2 regions of the Anaerosalibacter massiliensis genome follow, and region 1 is predicted to be linked to the other one. Evidence: a T-box and tRNA genes for the amino acid it is inferred to sense, from the RefSeq annotation. Region 1 holds a T-box; the other holds one or more tRNA genes.

The links. A T-box is a leader RNA that pairs with one kind of tRNA and senses whether it is charged. The one in region 1 lies ahead of aspS (aspartate--tRNA ligase), so its partner is inferred to be a tRNA-Asp.
Region 2: it encodes a tRNA-Asp, which carries the amino acid that the T-box ahead of aspS (aspartate--tRNA ligase) is inferred to sense. The anticodon was not compared.

The regions. Positions count from the first base shown of each region.
Region 1 is NZ_JANJZL010000001.1:32,122-41,034, reverse strand. It holds gene NSA23_RS00295 (capping complex subunit for YIEGIA) at 28-222, opposite strand; gene NSA23_RS00290 (YIEGIA family protein) at 234-1,148, opposite strand; gene NSA23_RS00285 (serine hydroxymethyltransferase) at 1,245-2,477, opposite strand; gene NSA23_RS00280 (threonine/serine exporter family protein) at 2,654-3,442, shown strand; gene NSA23_RS00275 (threonine/serine exporter family protein) at 3,442-3,882, shown strand; gene NSA23_RS00270 (metal-sensitive transcriptional regulator) at 3,887-4,159, opposite strand; gene NSA23_RS00265 (SoxR reducing system RseC family protein) at 4,173-4,595, opposite strand; gene NSA23_RS00260 (tRNA threonylcarbamoyladenosine dehydratase) at 4,606-5,316, opposite strand; gene aspS (aspartate--tRNA ligase) at 5,358-7,139, opposite strand; T-box leader at 7,193-7,366, opposite strand; gene hemZ (coproporphyrinogen dehydrogenase HemZ) at 7,395-8,849, opposite strand.
Region 2 is NZ_JANJZL010000005.1:162,986-171,898, forward strand. It holds gene NSA23_RS09555 (TraB/GumN family protein) at 1-513, opposite strand, end outside; gene NSA23_RS09560 (radical SAM/SPASM domain-containing protein) at 553-1,830, opposite strand; gene NSA23_RS09565 (hypothetical protein) at 2,102-2,275, opposite strand; tRNA gene NSA23_RS09570 (tRNA-Glu) at 2,814-2,888, shown strand; tRNA gene NSA23_RS09575 (tRNA-Asp) at 2,895-2,971, shown strand; gene NSA23_RS09580 (ATP-binding protein) at 3,027-4,010, opposite strand; partial or broken gene NSA23_RS09585 (RNA-guided endonuclease InsQ/TnpB family protein) at 4,189-5,139, opposite strand; gene NSA23_RS09590 (helix-turn-helix domain-containing protein) at 5,155-5,358, opposite strand; partial or broken gene NSA23_RS09595 (IS607 family transposase) at 5,351-5,437, opposite strand; gene NSA23_RS09600 (DnaD domain protein) at 5,555-6,679, opposite strand; gene NSA23_RS09605 (GNAT family N-acetyltransferase) at 6,737-7,354, opposite strand; gene NSA23_RS09610 (FprA family A-type flavoprotein) at 7,408-8,622, opposite strand; gene dnaB (replicative DNA helicase) at 8,687-8,913, opposite strand, start outside.

The DNA of each region.
Region 1 (8,913 bases):
AAATATGTAAATAGATATAATTTAAATTTAGTGTCTGACTATAACATAACATCCATTTTCTAATTCATGGATCATTCCTAAAGTAATTTTGGACAATAGAATTGCAATATTTTCTCTTTCTTTTTCATCTTTAGCCAAAAAAACTGGGGCATCTCCACCAATTATCTTACTTTCATCTGTAGTTACAATAGCCAATATATTATTTTTTATCTTAATATCCAATGAAATTCCTCCTAATCTGCAGCCTTTTTTCCCACATAGGATGATAAAGGTTTTCTCTTAGCACTTTCAAGAACAAGGGTCCTTTTAACTGCTAATATTAAATATTCAATATCATTCTCCATGCTAACTATTACAAATACAAGATTTCCTGTATCTGGGTCTCTACTTATATAAGGTGCAAAATCTGGCTGGTCTAAATCCTTTCTTATTCCTAATTGTATAGCTACATTATGCTCTATGGCCTTTCTTTGACCTAAATTTGAAAGAGTTACTACTGCATTTTGGTTTTTAGGAACTATTTCAACTGCCATACCTTTTTCTAAAAAAATCTCTCTAGATTCTGTTAACCCTATATTTGTTATTCCTATACCATTAACAGTTAAAATAGGACCTTTAAAAGATATCTTAGCAGGATAAATATCTGCTATCTCCCCAATCAGTTCCCTAGAAACTATCTTATGAAATAAAACAATAATCAAAAGTCCTAAAATACCACCTAATAATATTGAATAAGATCTTATTAAGAGTTTATCAAAAATAAAAATAGCTAAGCTTACAAATAAAGAAGTCATCATAGTCATATAATTTCTGGCCTCAAAAGCTTTCGCTATATCTTCAATATAAGCTGTTCCCCTTGCTACTAATTCAGTTTTATCAATATTTTCCAAGCTTTGCCTTTCTAAATTTCTAACCTCTCTAAACTGCTGTGCGGCTAAAGCTAAAAAAGTTACTGCTGAAAATTCCTTCTCTAACAAGGCTGGAAGAGCCACTGCTCCCAAACTTGAAGATACTATACCTAATGTAAAATGAGAAAATACACCTTGAGGATAACTCGGATATTGTCTATAATCTACTCTAAGCATAGATAATCTTGATATTATACCTAATATTATAGAAGGGATTATTATATAATTGTATTTAAGCATTATAACACCCACCTAAATAATCATTATATTATATATTTCCCTTTTTAAATTTATATATGCTAAAAACCTATGGCCTAAACCATAGGTTTTTAACTTTTATTCATATAGTGGAAATTTATTGCACAAATTCTTAACTCTATTTTTTACTATATCTCTATCAATATCTTTATCTAATGCTTGGCCTATAATTTCGGCAATTTCCTTCATATCTTTCTCTTTCATTCCTCTTGTAGTTACTGCTGGAGTACCTATTCTAAGCCCACTAGTTACAAAAGGACTTTCTGGATCAAAAGGTATAGTATTCTTATTAGTTGTCACTCCAATATCATCTAAAAGTTCTTCTGCCTCTTTCCCTGTTAAATTTTTATTTCTTAGATCTAATAATAATAAATGATTATCTGTTCCATCTGATACCAATCTAAATCCTTCATCTTTCAATCCTTCTGCTAAAGCTTTTGCATTTCTGATTATTTGTTTTTGATATTCTTTAAATTCATCTGTAAGAGCTTCTCCAAAACTAACAGCCTTTCCAGCAATAACATGCATCAGAGGTCCACCTTGAATTCCTGGAAATATTGCCTTATCTATTTTCTTAGCATATTCTTTTTTACAAAGTATAGCCCCACCTCTTGGTCCTCTCAAAGTTTTATGAGTTGTAGTAGTTACAAAGTCTGCATAAGGAACTGGACTTGGATGAAGTCCTGCTGCTACAAGTCCTGCAATATGAGCCATATCCACCATTAAATATGCATCTATTTCATCAGCTATTTCCCTAAACTTTTCAAAGTCAATAATTCTTGAGTATGCACTAGCACCTGCTACAATCATCTTAGGTTTTTCTTTTATTGCAATCTCTCTTACTTTATCATAGTCAATCTTCTCTGTATCTTTATCTACTCCATAGGAAACAAAATTGTAATATGTTCCTGAAATATTAACTGGACTACCATGAGTTAAATGTCCCCCTTGTGATAAGTTCATACCTAGAACTTTATCTCCCGGTTCTAATACAGCAAAATAAACTCCTAAATTAGCATTAGAACCTGAATGAGGTTGAACATTTACATGTTCTGCACCAAATAGCTCTTTAAGTCTATCTCTAGCTAAATCCTCCACCATATCTACATATTCACAACCACCATAATACCTCCTATTAGGATAACCTTCTGCATACTTATTTGTAAGTTGACTACCCATGGCTTCCATTACTTGAGGAGTTACAAAGTTTTCAGAGGCAATTAATTCTATTTTTTCTCTTTGCCTCTTAGTTTCCATTTCAATAAATTTCATTACTTCTGGATCAGCTTTTCTTAAGTTTGAAAAATCCATTTATTTATCTCCTTTCTTTTATTATAATTTAATATTCTATACGTACTTGATTAACTCCTGTTTCATAATATAATATAAATATAATTTAAGATAATATTAGTTCATTATATAATTTTATTATATAAATTTAAGAATATATTTACAAGTTAAAAAGTTTTAACAATAGAGGTGAAAAAATGACAATGAATCCAATATCCGAAAAAGAAGAAGTAAAACGTCTCCTAATATTAGCCATTCTAGCTGGTAGGATAATGCTTAAAAATGGCGCTGAAACTTATAGAGTTGAAGATACAATAATTAGAATATGTAAATCTAGAAAAAATATTAAATACGTAGAATCTTTTGTAACACCTACAGGAATATTTGTATCTTTAGAATATGGGGAAGAAGTTTTATCATATCTTCAGAGAATAAATACTATAAAAATTGACCTAAATAAAATAAATATGGTAAATGATTTTTCAAGACAATTTGTATCATCAGATATGAATATAGAAGAGGCAACAAAAAAACTTAAAAAAATTGATGATATTGATAATTATAAAAGTATTACTAGATTTTTTTCTGGAGGTATTATTTGTGCTTTTTTTTCTTTATTATTTGGGGGAAGTTTTCTTGATTTCTTGGCAAGTTTCTTTACAGGAATAATAGTTGTAGCAATTTCTACTAAATTAAATAACCTAGGTATTACATTCTTTATAAGTAATTTTTCTGGAGCAGCTATCGCTTCATTATTATCAATATTATTTGTAAAAATTGGTATGGGAACAAATATTGATAAAATTATAATAGGTTCTATAATGTCATTAGTTCCTGGAGTAGCCATAACCAATGCTATTAGAGATACTATGTCTGGAGATTTTGTTTCTGGACTTTCTAGAGGAATGGAAGCTGTAATAACAGCAATGGCTATAGCTTTTGGAGTAGGTATGGTACTAAAAATATATTTTAAGGGGTTGATTTAATGGAGCTTTTTAAACAATTTATATTTTCTTTTTTTGCCACTATAGGAGCTGCAGTATTATTTAGCATACCAAAGGACTCTATAATATCAGCTGGTGCTATAGGAGGTTTTGGATGGATAATTTATACTTTTATCTTAAATCAATATTCTTCAGCTGTAGCTGGCACTTTCTTTGGTGCCTTAACTGTAGGTATATTAGGAGAACTACTAGCTAGACATTTCAAAAAGCCAGCCACAGTTTTTATTATACCTGGTATTATACCATTGGTACCAGGAGCAGGAATGTACTATACAATGTTAGCTCTAATAGAGAAAAGATTTTATGATTCTGTAAATATAGGAGCAGAAACTTTATTTATTGCAGTAGCTATTGCTATTGGTATAGTCATGTCCTCTTCCTTAAGTCGATCAATAAAAAGGGTTAAAAATAAATCAAGGTAATTTTTCATTTTGTATATTTCAATATAGTGTCAATTAAATCATCTAGCACTTTTTCATCTGTACTATTGTCTAAAGAAGCTTTTATGCAATCTTTCATATGATCTTCTAAAATCATACCTCCTACCTTATTTAATGCAGCCCTTGCTGCAGCAATCTGTACAAGGATATCGCCACAAACTTTATCTTCTCCAACCATTTTTTGTATACCTTTTACTTGTCCTTCAATTCGTCTTAATCTATTTATTATAGCAACCTTCTTTTCTTCTTCTTTACCCACCCTAATACCCCCTTTATAATATTTTAACCATTTCAAAACTTAAATTATTAGTCTCTTTTACTTTTTTATCTATTTTTCTAAGGATCATATAGGATATTGCTAAAAATATTAATCCTACTAGGAAACTATAGTTTTCATAGCTTTTTATGCCCATAGACTTAAATATATACATACTTGCAAAAATGCCTAATAATAACATAAAAAATGGAATCATATATGTTATTATTGCATATTTCAATATGCTTTCACCTTTAGCTCTTAATTCTATATAATCTCCTGCACTGGCATTTAAAATATTAGGCACAGTTATTTTAATGCCCGGTACACGACAAGTACCTGAACAACTATGACAGCTATGTCCACAAGCTGTCATACGCTTTATTTCAACCTCTGCCATATCATCCTTTATTTCAGTTACAAGTCCAACTTGATCCATATAATCCCTCCTAACTAATTAAATCTTTAACCACTTCTGAAGCAATCATTAATCCTGCTACAGGTGGAACAAAGGAAACACTTCCTGGAATGGGCTTCCCAGTTTTTTGATCTATTAAATCTACTTTAATAGGTTTTTCTCTAGACCATATAACTTTTAGAGAATCTATATTTCTTTTTCTTAATTCCCTTCTCATGACTTTTGCCAATGGACAAACACTCGTTTCATATATATCTCCTACTTCTAATACTGTCGGATCTAATTTATTTCCTGCACCCATACAGCTAATAATAGGCATATTCACATGGCTACATCTTTCAATTAGAGCTAGTTTTGATGTCACCATGTCTATTGCATCTATTACATAGTCATACTTTTCTTTCAACAAGAAGTCTAAATTAGATTTTTCCACTTTCGTATTAAATACTTTAATATTTACCCATGGATTAATATCTAAAATTCTTTCCTTCATAATTTCAACTTTATATTTTCCTACAGTACTATGTGTAGCATGGATTTGTCTATTAATATTTGATATATCTATTATATCATAATCTACTAAAACAATATTGCCAATTCCTGATCTTACTAATGCTTCTGCAGCATAGGAACCTACACCACCTATTCCAAATACACAAACCTTTGATTTTTTTAATATATCCATATTCCTTCTTCCTAAAAGTAATTCTGTTCTTAAAAAAGAATTATCCAAAATTATCACCTACATTATGAATACTTTCCAGGGCAAAAGCCCTGGAATAATTATTTTTCTAAATCCAATTTCATATGAACCTCTTTAAGCTGTTCAGAATCTATATAAGTTGGTGCTCCTGTCAAAAGACAGGTTGCACTTTGAGTTTTTGGAAAAGCAATTACATCACGAATATTATTTGTATCAGTTAGAAGCATTACTAATCTATCAAATCCATACGCTATTCCACCATGAGGAGGAGTTCCATATTTAAATGCCTCTAATAAAAATCCAAATTTGTCCTTAACTTCTTCTTCTTGAAGTCCTAAAGCTTTAAACATTCTTTCTTGAAGTTTGGAATCACTAATTCTAATACTTCCTCCTCCCATTTCATCACCATTTATAACAATATCATAAGCTTTTGCTCTAACGTCTTGGGGTCTAGTTTCTAAAAGATGAATATCCTCTTCCATTGGATGAGTAAATGGATGATGTTTAGCTACATACCTTTCTTTCTCTTCATCATATTCGAATAAGGGAAACTCTGTTATCCAAACTAATTTTAAATCATCTTTTTCTATTATATCAAGTCTCCTTGCAACTTCTACCCTTAAATTGCCTAAACTATCAAATACTACTTTAGATTTATCTGCTACAAATAATAGCAAATCTCCTTTATTTCCATCCATTCTTTCAATTATTTTTTCTAGCTCTTCTTCTTTTAGAAACTTAGCAATAGGCGAAGAAATACCTTCTTCTGTTATCTTAATCCAAGCCAAACCTTTTGCACCAAAATCCTTTATATAAGATTCTAATTTAGAAATATCTTTCCTTGAAAAATTAGATTCATGGCCTTTTATATTTATACCTCTTACTTCTCCATTATTTTTTATAGTACCACTAAATACTTTAAAATCTGAGTTGGCAACTATATCCGTTATATCTTTAAGCTCAAAACCAAATCTTAAATCTGGCTTATCTGAACCAAATCTTTCCATAGCCTCATTATAAGTCATTCTTTTAATAGGCAATTCTATTTCTACACCTTTTATTTCTTTAAATATTTTATATAAAAGCTTTTCATTTATTTCTATTATATCCTCTATATCTACAAAGGACATCTCTATATCTACCTGTGTAAACTCTGGTTGCCTATTTGCCCTTAAATCCTCATCTCTAAAGCATTTTACTATCTGGTAATATCTATCCATACCTGCAACCATTAAAAGCTGTTTCATCAGTTGTGGGGATTGAGGAAGAGCATAAAATTTACCAGCATTAATCCTACTAGGTACTAAATAATCTCTAGCACCCTCAGGGGTAGGTTTAGTAAGCATAGGGGTTTCTATTTCTACAAAATTATTTTCATCTAGAAACTCTCTTATTATTTTACTAGTTCTATGTCTTACTTTAAGATTATTTTGAATAGATGGTTTTCTTAAATCAAGATACCTATATTTTAACCTCATATTATCAGCAACATCATCATTATCTTTAATATAAATTGGAGGTGTTTCTGATTCATTTAATATTTTTAATTCATCTGCTATTATCTCTATTTCTCCAGTGGGAATGCTAGGATTTATAGATTCTCTTTCTCTGACTTTTCCTTTAATTGCAATAACATACTCACCTTTAACTTTTTCTGCTTTTTTAAATAGATCTTCTGAAATAGTATCATCAAATACAATTTGTGCTATTCCCATAGTATCTCTCAAGTCTGCAAATATTAGAGAACCTAAGTTTCTTTTCTTTTGAACCCATCCCATAAGCACTACTTCTTCTCCAATATTTGAACTTCTTAGCTCTCCACACATATGAGTTCTTCTTAGTTTACCCATTTTTTCAACCATATTTCTAACCTCCCATAATATTTTCAAAAATAAAAAAACTCTCATCCATGAAACTCAGGGACGAGAGTTTATATCTCGCGGTGCCACCCTAATTAGGTATTGTACCTCGCTTTTTTTAGACTTATTGACTCAAAGGTGTCTTCATTAAATATTGACATCGGATTTCCACCATCACCGACTCTCTATAGTCTAGAAATTTAACTACTACTCCTTATCCTAGTCTTTTAATATGTTTTTATAATTATAAGATAAAAATTATATAGTGTCAATGAGCTTTCTTTTTCTATCTGCCATTTCTTCTGTTCTAGTCAAATATTCTCCCAAATTTTTTACATTGGGTACTCTTTCAAATCTATTTTCATCAGGATAAAAAATTTTAGACACTCCTCCTGCACCTACTGCTATTATAGTTTCTTTTTCTTCCATTATAAGCATATTATAAATACATTCTTTGCCTTTAATTGAATATCCTATGTTCTCAAAGTTACCTAACATTTGTTTTTGCCTATATAGATAGTAGGGTAAAAGCTCCATATTTTCTGCATACTTTTTAGTTAATTTTAACATAGAATTAATAATTTCTTGATCTTTTATCGAATAGCTACTAATCTTTTTTCTAAATTCAGAAACTCTTTTAACTGTCAGTGTATGGACTGTTAAACTTTCAGGATTTAACTTAGATATAATTTCTAATGTATTTTCTACATCCCTTATATCTTCTCCTGGAAGTCCAATTATTATATCCATATTTATATTAGAAAAACCTGTTTTTCTTGCTAATTTAAATGTTTTAACTATATCTTCATCTGTATGTTTTCTACCTATTAATTTTAAAGTCTTTAAGTTCATAGTTTGGGGATTTATACTTATCCTATCTATATTATTTTCTTTCAACATATGAAGCTTTTCAGAAGTCATAGTATCAGGTCTACCCGCCTCAACAGTTAACTCTTCTATATTATTCCTTCCAAATAAATTATATATAGTCTTGATTATTCTATCTAAGTTTTCTGTAGGTATAGCAGTGGGAGTTCCACCCCCTATATAAACTGTACATATTTTCTTATTTTCCATAAACTCTTTAACCATATTTAGCTCATATATAAGTTTTTCTGTATACTCATCTACATAATTTTTACTTATCTCTAGAGAATTAGAGGGAAAAGAACAATATATGCATCTAGTAGGACAAAATGGAATACTTATATATAAACTAAATCTATCCTTAGATAATGGATAGATAAATCCTCTTTGTCTTTTAGCTATATCAATAATTAATCTAGCTCTATCAGAATATAATTTATACTCATTTATAAGAATATTATATATTTTTTCTTCTCCTATTTGTTTATCTATTAAATCATGTACAATTTTTACTGGTCTTACTCCTGTAAGTATTCCCCAAGGAGCCTCCACTTTAGATATATTTGATATTGCTTCATAAATACTTTGTTTTATACCAACCTTAATCTTTTTATTTAAATCATCTCTTTTAACATCAATACTATTAATAGAACTTACTAAATATTTACTTATTATTTTTCCATCACTTACAATTTCAGTGATAGAAAAATAATCATCTTCATTTTGTTTTAAATAATTTTTTATTAATATTCCATTTTCATTATAATCTTTTTCGTCTTCTATAAATTTAATATCTTCTCCAAAGAAAAATAATTTAGTTAGTTCATGAACTTCATAGTTATACATATGCCCTTCTAAATAGATCAATATCATCTTATCACCTTAAGTTCTTAAAATACTTATAGATATT
Region 2 (8,913 bases), on a different contig from region 1:
TCCTACAAATTTTATTTTTTTATCTTCAGCAATAGTAGTATTATATTCTTGTATTTTTTTAAGGAATTCATAAAACTCATTGCTTCCAAATATTGAACCCTCAGAATTTTTAACAACATATTCTAATATCTTTTCATCCCCTGTGTCTAAATATTTATTTATATGTTCACCAACACTATATCCAAACTCCCCTAAAATGTACCTAACATCTGCTTTATTATTCAAATATTTAATTAATTCTAACTGCAAATCATAGTTCATCTTTACACCATGTGCCTCTCCTGCTAGAAAAACATCATGTTTTCTTATGTCTTTATCTAATATACTAAAATCTTTTATATAATCTCCATCTTTTAGATTTAATCCGATATAATTCTTTTCAATATATTTATTCAGATATCTTTCAGTTGAATTTCCGGTATATGTAGTACAGCCTGTTAATATCATTGAAGTTAAAAAGATTAAAATAAATATCAATGTCATTTTTTTATGCTTTATACTACATATGTCCATATTTTCTCCCCCTTACTTGAATATACTAATTTTATACACTTAAATAGTATTAATCTTATCATTTATTCTATTTTTATTTGCATAATCTTCATAATACAATTCAAGTTTATCTCTGAAATTAATTACATCGTATGGACACTCTAACTCTTTGCCTTCTATTGCCTTTAAATGACATCCACCTAGACAAATCGGAAATAATTTACATTGGTTACACTTTTTATCATGCTCTATAGATAACCATTTTATAAGATTTCCCTTTAATTCTATACCATCTTTAATCGTACCTACTGCCTTGTTCTTGTCTCCAATCTCACACCAACATTTATACAAATTGCCATATGGATCAATTACATATGATTTAGATGACAACGCTGAGCATGGTAAAAATTTAACACTTGGATAGGATATATTATCTATATTTTTATTATTAGTATACATTTGTCTTAATACATCAAATTCAATGGTACTAAAGTCTTTATATGAAAAACATTTATCCGTATTTACACTGCATGCATCAGTTTGTTTTTCAATAGGTGCTATATAAAAATTTATATCATTCCTAAAGAAAAAATTGTATAACTCGTCCATTCCAGTAATGTTGTTTTTATCTATGTTGCATCTTACAGTTATAGGAATTATATCCGCACAATTAATAATATTGCTAGTTATTATTTCAAAACTATCAGAACCATTCTTTAAACGTCTTCTATTATTGTTTACCTCCTTTGTTCCATCCAATGTAACCTGCGCATGTGTAATTTTCAAATCATATAAAATTTTAGCTGTCTCTCTATCTAGCAAAGTTCCATTTGTTACTATTGATGCATTATATGATTTTTTAAACTTCTTACATAGGTCAATTATTTTGTTTGAGATATATGATATGATATCAATGCTCAGTAGAGGTTCTCCTCCATACCAAGAAATGTGTATGTTATCAATAGTATTACTACATAAATATTCTTCAATAAATTTAATTATGTCGTCAGCTACCCTTATAGTCATATATATATCTCCTTTCTTCTCATAACAATAAGGGCAGGCCATATTGCAATCTAATGTAGGCACAATTGCCAAACCTAAAGTTTCTGAACTAAATCTTTGAAAATTCTTTAAAGTTTTAATTAATAACCTTTCATCAATATCCTGTTCTACTAAAAAACCATTTGACTTCATACAATTTAATATATTAATTTCATCTTCCGTATTTAATTCCTTAATATTTTCTATATTCTCATATATATGTCTTCCCTTGTCATTCATAATACCAAAAGCACCAGATAAGCTATTATATAATAGAATGTCTTTATTTTCCAATTCCCTCACCACTATATTATAAAAAGATTTTTTTAATTTTAAGGCTTTCTTATTCAGATCATTTTTTATCATTAATTCTTAATATCCCCTATAATTTTGAATTGTTAAAAATTTACCTTCAATATCAAATTTATTATATAAGATTGTTGCATGACTAATAATCTATTTAAAATACAATTATATTTTAAGACTATTATGTCATGCAACGTATTTTCTACAAAGTAATAACTTAAATAAATTTTATTTCAAATATAATACTATACATCTGGTGTTAAAGTATAGGACATGGGCTTGCAGCAAGAAATGGACATTTATAACTGCCATTACCGCTGCCTTCATTTGTACATATACGATGACCTATTTGATCTGTTGTGATGGGAGGATTATTCTTTGGTTCTATTTTTATAAGATCTGTGTTTAAAACCCCTTGTTTAATAATATCCATTAATTTCACCTCCTTAATTTAATTATTTATTTCAACCCGTTATATGAATATTAAAATATTATGCATTATATAACTGGAACAATGCTTTTATCATTTTGCAAATAAGTATGTCATAGAGCTAATACTAAATAATCTACTATTATATATGCTTTATATTATTTAAGTTTACATATGCATACTATAAAACTTTGTTTTTTAAAAATTTATGATGCCAGAAACATTTATGAATTGTATTTTGAATTTTGTATAAATTCTCTATATATTTATCATACATTAAACATTAAATATCTTCAAGATTTTCCCTTCGACATTTCTTTATATTTATAAGCTAAAAATGAAAAAATATTTAGAAATCCTAGATTTTTCTTGCCTTAACGTCGTTATTTACTATTTTCTGATTTATCTCTAGTCCAATTATTCTTCTAGACTTGCTTCGATCTTATTTAAAACGATACATTCTTAAATAATTTTTAAAAACTATTGACAAGCCCTTTGTTTTAGGGTAATATATAATTGGTTTTATTTTTGTACAAAATATGGCCCTATGGTCAAGCGGTTAAGACATCGCCCTTTCACGGCGGTATCCCGGGTTCGAATCCCGGTAGGGTCACCATATATTGGCCTGGTAGTTCAGTTGGTTAGAATGCCAGCCTGTCACGCTGGAGGTCGAGGGTTCGAGTCCCTTCCAGGTCGCCATAGAAAAAAAGAGCTTAGAAAATTCTAAGCTCTTTTTATTTACTTTAACTATATATTAGCCTTCCCACCTTAAATCTGGTCCATAGAATTTTAATGGTATAAATTTTTCAAGAATCCTTGAAAACACTCTATCTGTATATATATCAGATATTTCTTTAGGTGTTAAATTAGTTGAGATAATAGTCTTTTTGCCACTTATAAGTCTTGTATTTACTATATTAAATATTTCTGCATTAGTAAAAGTATTTGACACTTCTGTTCCTAAATCATCTATTATTAGTAAATCTGCTTCAAATAAATAATTATAATCTGCATAATCAAATTTTTTCTCTTTTTTATTAAATCTATGATTTTCTATTATTTCTAATATAGTAAAAGCTGTTTGATATACAACTATTTTATTCTTATCTAATAATGATTTTGCAATACAATTGCACATAAAAGTTTTCCCTAATCCTGTACTCCCATAAAAAAGAAGATTTTGTCCATTTTTTTCACTAAAGTTATTTACAAAACCTTCAGATATACTTAATATATTCATCATATTTTCTCTAGGAGTTAGTTTTTCATCTTGAAAAGGTTTATTGGGAAATATATTTATATCAAAGGTTTTAAAATTTTCCTTATCTAAATTATCTTCAATATTTGACATCTTATAAGCCCTTCTTATAAGAGCTTGTTTAAAACAATTACATTTCTCTCCGTTCTCAAGATATCCTGTATCTTTACAATTATTGCATTCATGATTTACATCTAAATATTCTAAAGGTATATTATTTTCTGTAAGAAGGAATGCTTTTCTCATTTTTAATTTTTTCATTTTTTCCTTTATTTCCTTCAAATTTTTTTCATAACTTTTATGATTAGTTAAAATAGCCTTAGATATTAGAAATCCTGTTTTAGATATTTTATCATCAATTTGTTTAATTTCAGGTACTTTTAAATATACTTCATCTTGTCTTAATTTTTGCTCATACTTAGCTTTATCCCTCTTTTTTTCATATTCACTTAAAATATCATTTAAAATACTTTTATCCATAGGCTATTCCGTTAATGAAAACTTATAAAACTCTATAACCAACTTATAAAAGTTTACGTTTCATTCCTTAATCATCATACTCTTTTTCGGATTAATCCTACTCAAGTGATCTAGCACTCCAAAGGCTTAAATTCCCCACTAACGTATGGGTACATGGAAATAGTATCGTTTAAGTGATTTAGGCTATTTCCTGACCATAGTTTTTAAGATTTAAACTAGCATTTAAATCCCTATCCAATATAGAGCCACAATCTTCGCAGATATATTTTCTATCACTTAACTTTAAATTCTTTTTGTATGAACCGCATTGGCTACAAGTTTTGCTACTGGGAAAGAACCTATCTGCCACTATGAACTTTATATTATTCCATTCTGATTTATATTGAAGTTGTCTATAAAATTCATAAAATCCTTGATATTGTATAGCTTTGGATAAATGCTTATTCTTCATCATCCCTAATACATTCAAATCTTCTACTACAATAAAGCCTGGTTTTCGCTTTATTATTTCAGTAGTTATTTGGTGGGAGTAATTATGACGAATATTTGTAAGCCTTTGGTTTAACTTTTTAAGTTGATTTTCTAGCCTTATAATATTTTTAGTTTTCTTGTAACGGTCTCCCTCCCTTCCTTTTTCATATTTTCTTGATACCTTTCTTTGTAGTCTTTTCTTTCTTTTTTCTAGTTTCTCTATTTCTTTAGTTTTATTTATGTTTTTATAAATATTTCCATCTGATACAACTGCTAATTTTTCTATACCTACATCTATTCCTATTCCCTCATTTGTGGGTATTTCTATATTATCAGGATATTCTATACTCACTGCTATCCACCAGTTTACCCCATCAAATGATACTCTTGGGTTAATATATTTAACACCTTTACCATAAGGTATTCTTCTATGCTCATACAATCTTATCCAGTTAAATTGTTGCTTGTTTTTCTTTCTGCTGGTAGTTAGTTTTTCTAATTTTACATGGGTATCAGTAAATTGTATTTTGTCTGTATCTACATAAAAACTTGGTTTAGTTCTTCTTCTACTTTTAAATCTTGGAAAGTTACTTTCACCTTTAAAAAATCTGATATAAGCATTACATGCATCTTTTATTGCTTGTTTTGTAATATTGTTACTAAAATTATTTAACTATTTATATCTTTTAGTTTGTTTTAATTTTGTAAATTCTTTTCTTAAATCTTTATCTGAAATAAATTTACCACCATTTTTATAATTCTCTTGCTGCCTATTCAATGTCCAGTTATACGCAAATCTTGCCACTCCTGCTGATTCAAATAATTTAGTTTTTTGTTTGTTATTTGGTTTGAGTTGTACTTTAATGCCTCTAATCACCTTTAGCCAACTCCTTAATCATCTTCTTAGCCTTATTAGCTCTTTTGCCCTGAAGTCTACAACTGAATACGGTTATTATTTAAAAATTCTCCTATTTGATAATATTTCATAAATACCACCTCTTGATTAAGATTTACTACAGACATTAATAAAAATCAAGTATGTTTTATAAAGTATTATAATGTTTTGTTGACTGTTAATCATCCCCTTTAATTTTAAAATAATATTCTTCTCTTTTTTTTCTTGCAATTTCTTCTAATTCGTCGGAACTATAATTGGAAGTCCTCTGCTCAAAATTATGAAATCTGGTTTTTACTGGTCTTCCAGTAGATCTAACCTGCCTTTTTGTTCCTGATTTTCCCTGTTCATATGCCTTATCCTTATTTTCTGGCAATTTATCTTTCTTTTCAATATCATCTATAGTCTTTATTCCCTTGTTATACCATGAAGACAGTATTCCATCTATATAGTTAATACTTGGATTTGAAGTTTTATTAGTGTTCTCACAAGCTTTTAAAACTATTTCCAAGGAAAAACTATATTCATTAAACCATTTATCTATAACTTTCATTTGACTCTCTGTAGGAATTTCCTTCCTATAGCCTAAGTACTGCATTATTCTCTCATATCTATAATACTTTTTATCTTTTTTCTTTAATTGCTCTTGTAGAGCTTCTACATTTGTTATTCCAGAATCATACCAATTTCTAATTATTCCCTCTACATAGTTTACTTTCCTTATGCCCTTTTTTTCTACTGAATAAAAAAATGCTCTAACTATTATATCAGGATTCATATTATAATTATACATCCATTCTAGAACTTTCTTCTTTTCATTAGGGACTAATGGCCTTCTCATAATATAATCAATGGAATTAAACATTTCATTTATAGTTTTTATATTATTAGCTTCTATGAGATCTTTTTCAGAACAGGTATATGCTTTATTAGATTGAACATCTATATTAGAGTTTGAAGAAACAGGCTTATAATTATTTTTTATATAAAGCTGTTTAAGATTTAAAAACTTAATTCCATAATTATATTCATCTCTATCCTCTTTAGGGATCTTTTCTATTATACCTTTTTTATGCCAAAAATCCCAAGCTCTTAAAACATCTGAAAGAGGAATATCTAAATTTTTAGCAATAGTTTCATTATCAACTTTTATATCTCTATCTTTATCATAAGCATATTTAAACCCTAAAAGATATACCTTCACATATGTTCCATCTGCCATAGGCATAAAATCATTTATAAATATATTTTCTATTGGAGTATCCCCTAAATCTATTTCTGTAGTTTCCAAATTAAAACTCATTAAAGTTCACCTACTTTTTTAACTATCTATAACACCAGAAGCTCTCCAAGATTTATGCTAAATATTGTTTTTATCACTTTCTCCCCTTGTTTCACGATAAGTATTTCTATCTATCTTCATCTTATAAATATAATTATATATCTTATTCCATTTTATTACAAAACAACTTTCTTCATTTTTAAAATATGGGTTTTCCCTATCTATAGTTTGATCATGATATTTAGTAAGATATTTTTTATATTTTATAAAACCACAGTTTTCATAACATTTTATTGCTCTTTTATTAAAATTGGCTACTTCTAATAATAAAGTTCTCATTTTCATTTTATTAAAAAAATAATTTATAAAAGTTTTTATAGCATCTGTTCCATAGCCCTTATCTACATAATTTGGATCAAATACTATTCCCAAGGTCGCCTTCTTCCTAATTTTTCTTATACCCTTGATACCTAGATATCCTATAACTCTTCCCTCTTCATTATAAATAGCAAAATATTTTTTATTTCTACTATTTATTTTATAATCATACCATTCCGCTATATCTTCATATTTTGAGTAAGGAAAATTATAATCATTTAACAGGGGAGTCTCATGTTTTCCCCAGTCTTTCATATATATGGCATCTTCTAGTTTTAATGGGATAAGTTTAACTTTATTTCCTCTAATTATATCCATATCTAACCATCCTATTTTAGTAAACAATACTTCGAGGAAATTTCCTCGAAGTACTATTTTACATTTTCTACTAGTTTTTCGCCAAATCCTTTTCCATACTCATAAGCTTTTTCAAGTGCTTCATCAAATGGTATAAAATTAACTTTAAGCCCCTTATCATCATATAATTTTAATTTTAAATTCTTCAAATTGTCCTGTATAATCTTTACTGCTTCGCCGCTCCATCCAAAGGAACCAAAAGCTCCAGATAATTTGCCTTTATTAGTTATAGGATCTATCATAGAAAGAAGCTTGTAAATAGGCAGTAATGTATTTTGATTTATAGTGGTAGAACCAATTATTATTGCAGTACTTTCTTCTACTTTTTCTTTAATAATATCTAAATCCACTAATTCTACATCCATTGTTTCAACATCAACATCTCCTGCTGCTTTTATCCCTTCTCCAATCTTTTCTCCAATTTTTTCTGTATTTCCATATGCAGATACATATGGTATAAACACTTTATGTCTTTCTGGTTTTCTATCTGCTTGTTCTGCCATTTTTTTCGAACGTTCCACATATTTTTGCCAATTATCTCTTAAAATTGGACCATGTCCTGGACATATAATGTCTATGTCTATATCCTTTATTTTATCTATAGCTTTTAGCATATAGTTACTAAAAGGTTGTAGTATTACTTTGAAATAATAATCGAAAGCATCATCAAAGTCATCTACAAGGTCATCAAACATTCTCTCATCACAAAAATGACATCCAAAGGAATCACAAGTAAATAATATATTGTCTTCTTCTAAATAAGTGTACATAGTATCTGGCCAGTGCAAAAATGGTGCAGCTATAAATTTTAAGGTCTTATTACCTAAATCTAAAGTATCGCCATCTTTTACTACCATATGTTTGAAATCATCTTTACCTACCATATGCTTTAAAAAATTTATAGCTGGTCTACTACCTACTACTGTTGCATTAGGAGCTATTTCTAATAAATACCTTAAATTTCCTGAGTGATCTGGTTCTGTATGATTTAAAACTATATATTCTATTTCTTCTGGATCTACTACTCTCTTAACTTTATCTAAATATTCATCCTTAAAATTTTCCTTAGATGTTTCTATTATAGTCTTTTTTTCTGCATCTATAAAATAAGAATTGTAAGTGGTTCCATACTTAGTCTCCATGACCACATCAAAAGTTACTAATCCAGGGTCTAATACCCCTATCCATTTAACCGTATTATTTACAGATAAAATTTGTTTGTTATCCATAATATGCCTCCCTTCAACTTCCTCACCATATATACTTATACCCATTTTAGTCTCATTTAAAATTCTAGTCTCTATACTTTTCTAAGTTTACAAATTTAGTATATTGTCCCATCCAAACTAAATCCACAGTTCCTGTTGGACCATTTCTATGTTTTGCAACAATAACTTCTCCTATGTTTTTCTTATCTGAATCTTCATTATAGTACTCATCTCTGTATAGAAACATTACTACGTCTGCATCTTGTTCTATAGCTCCTGACTCTCTCAAGTCTGAGAGTATAGGTCTATGGT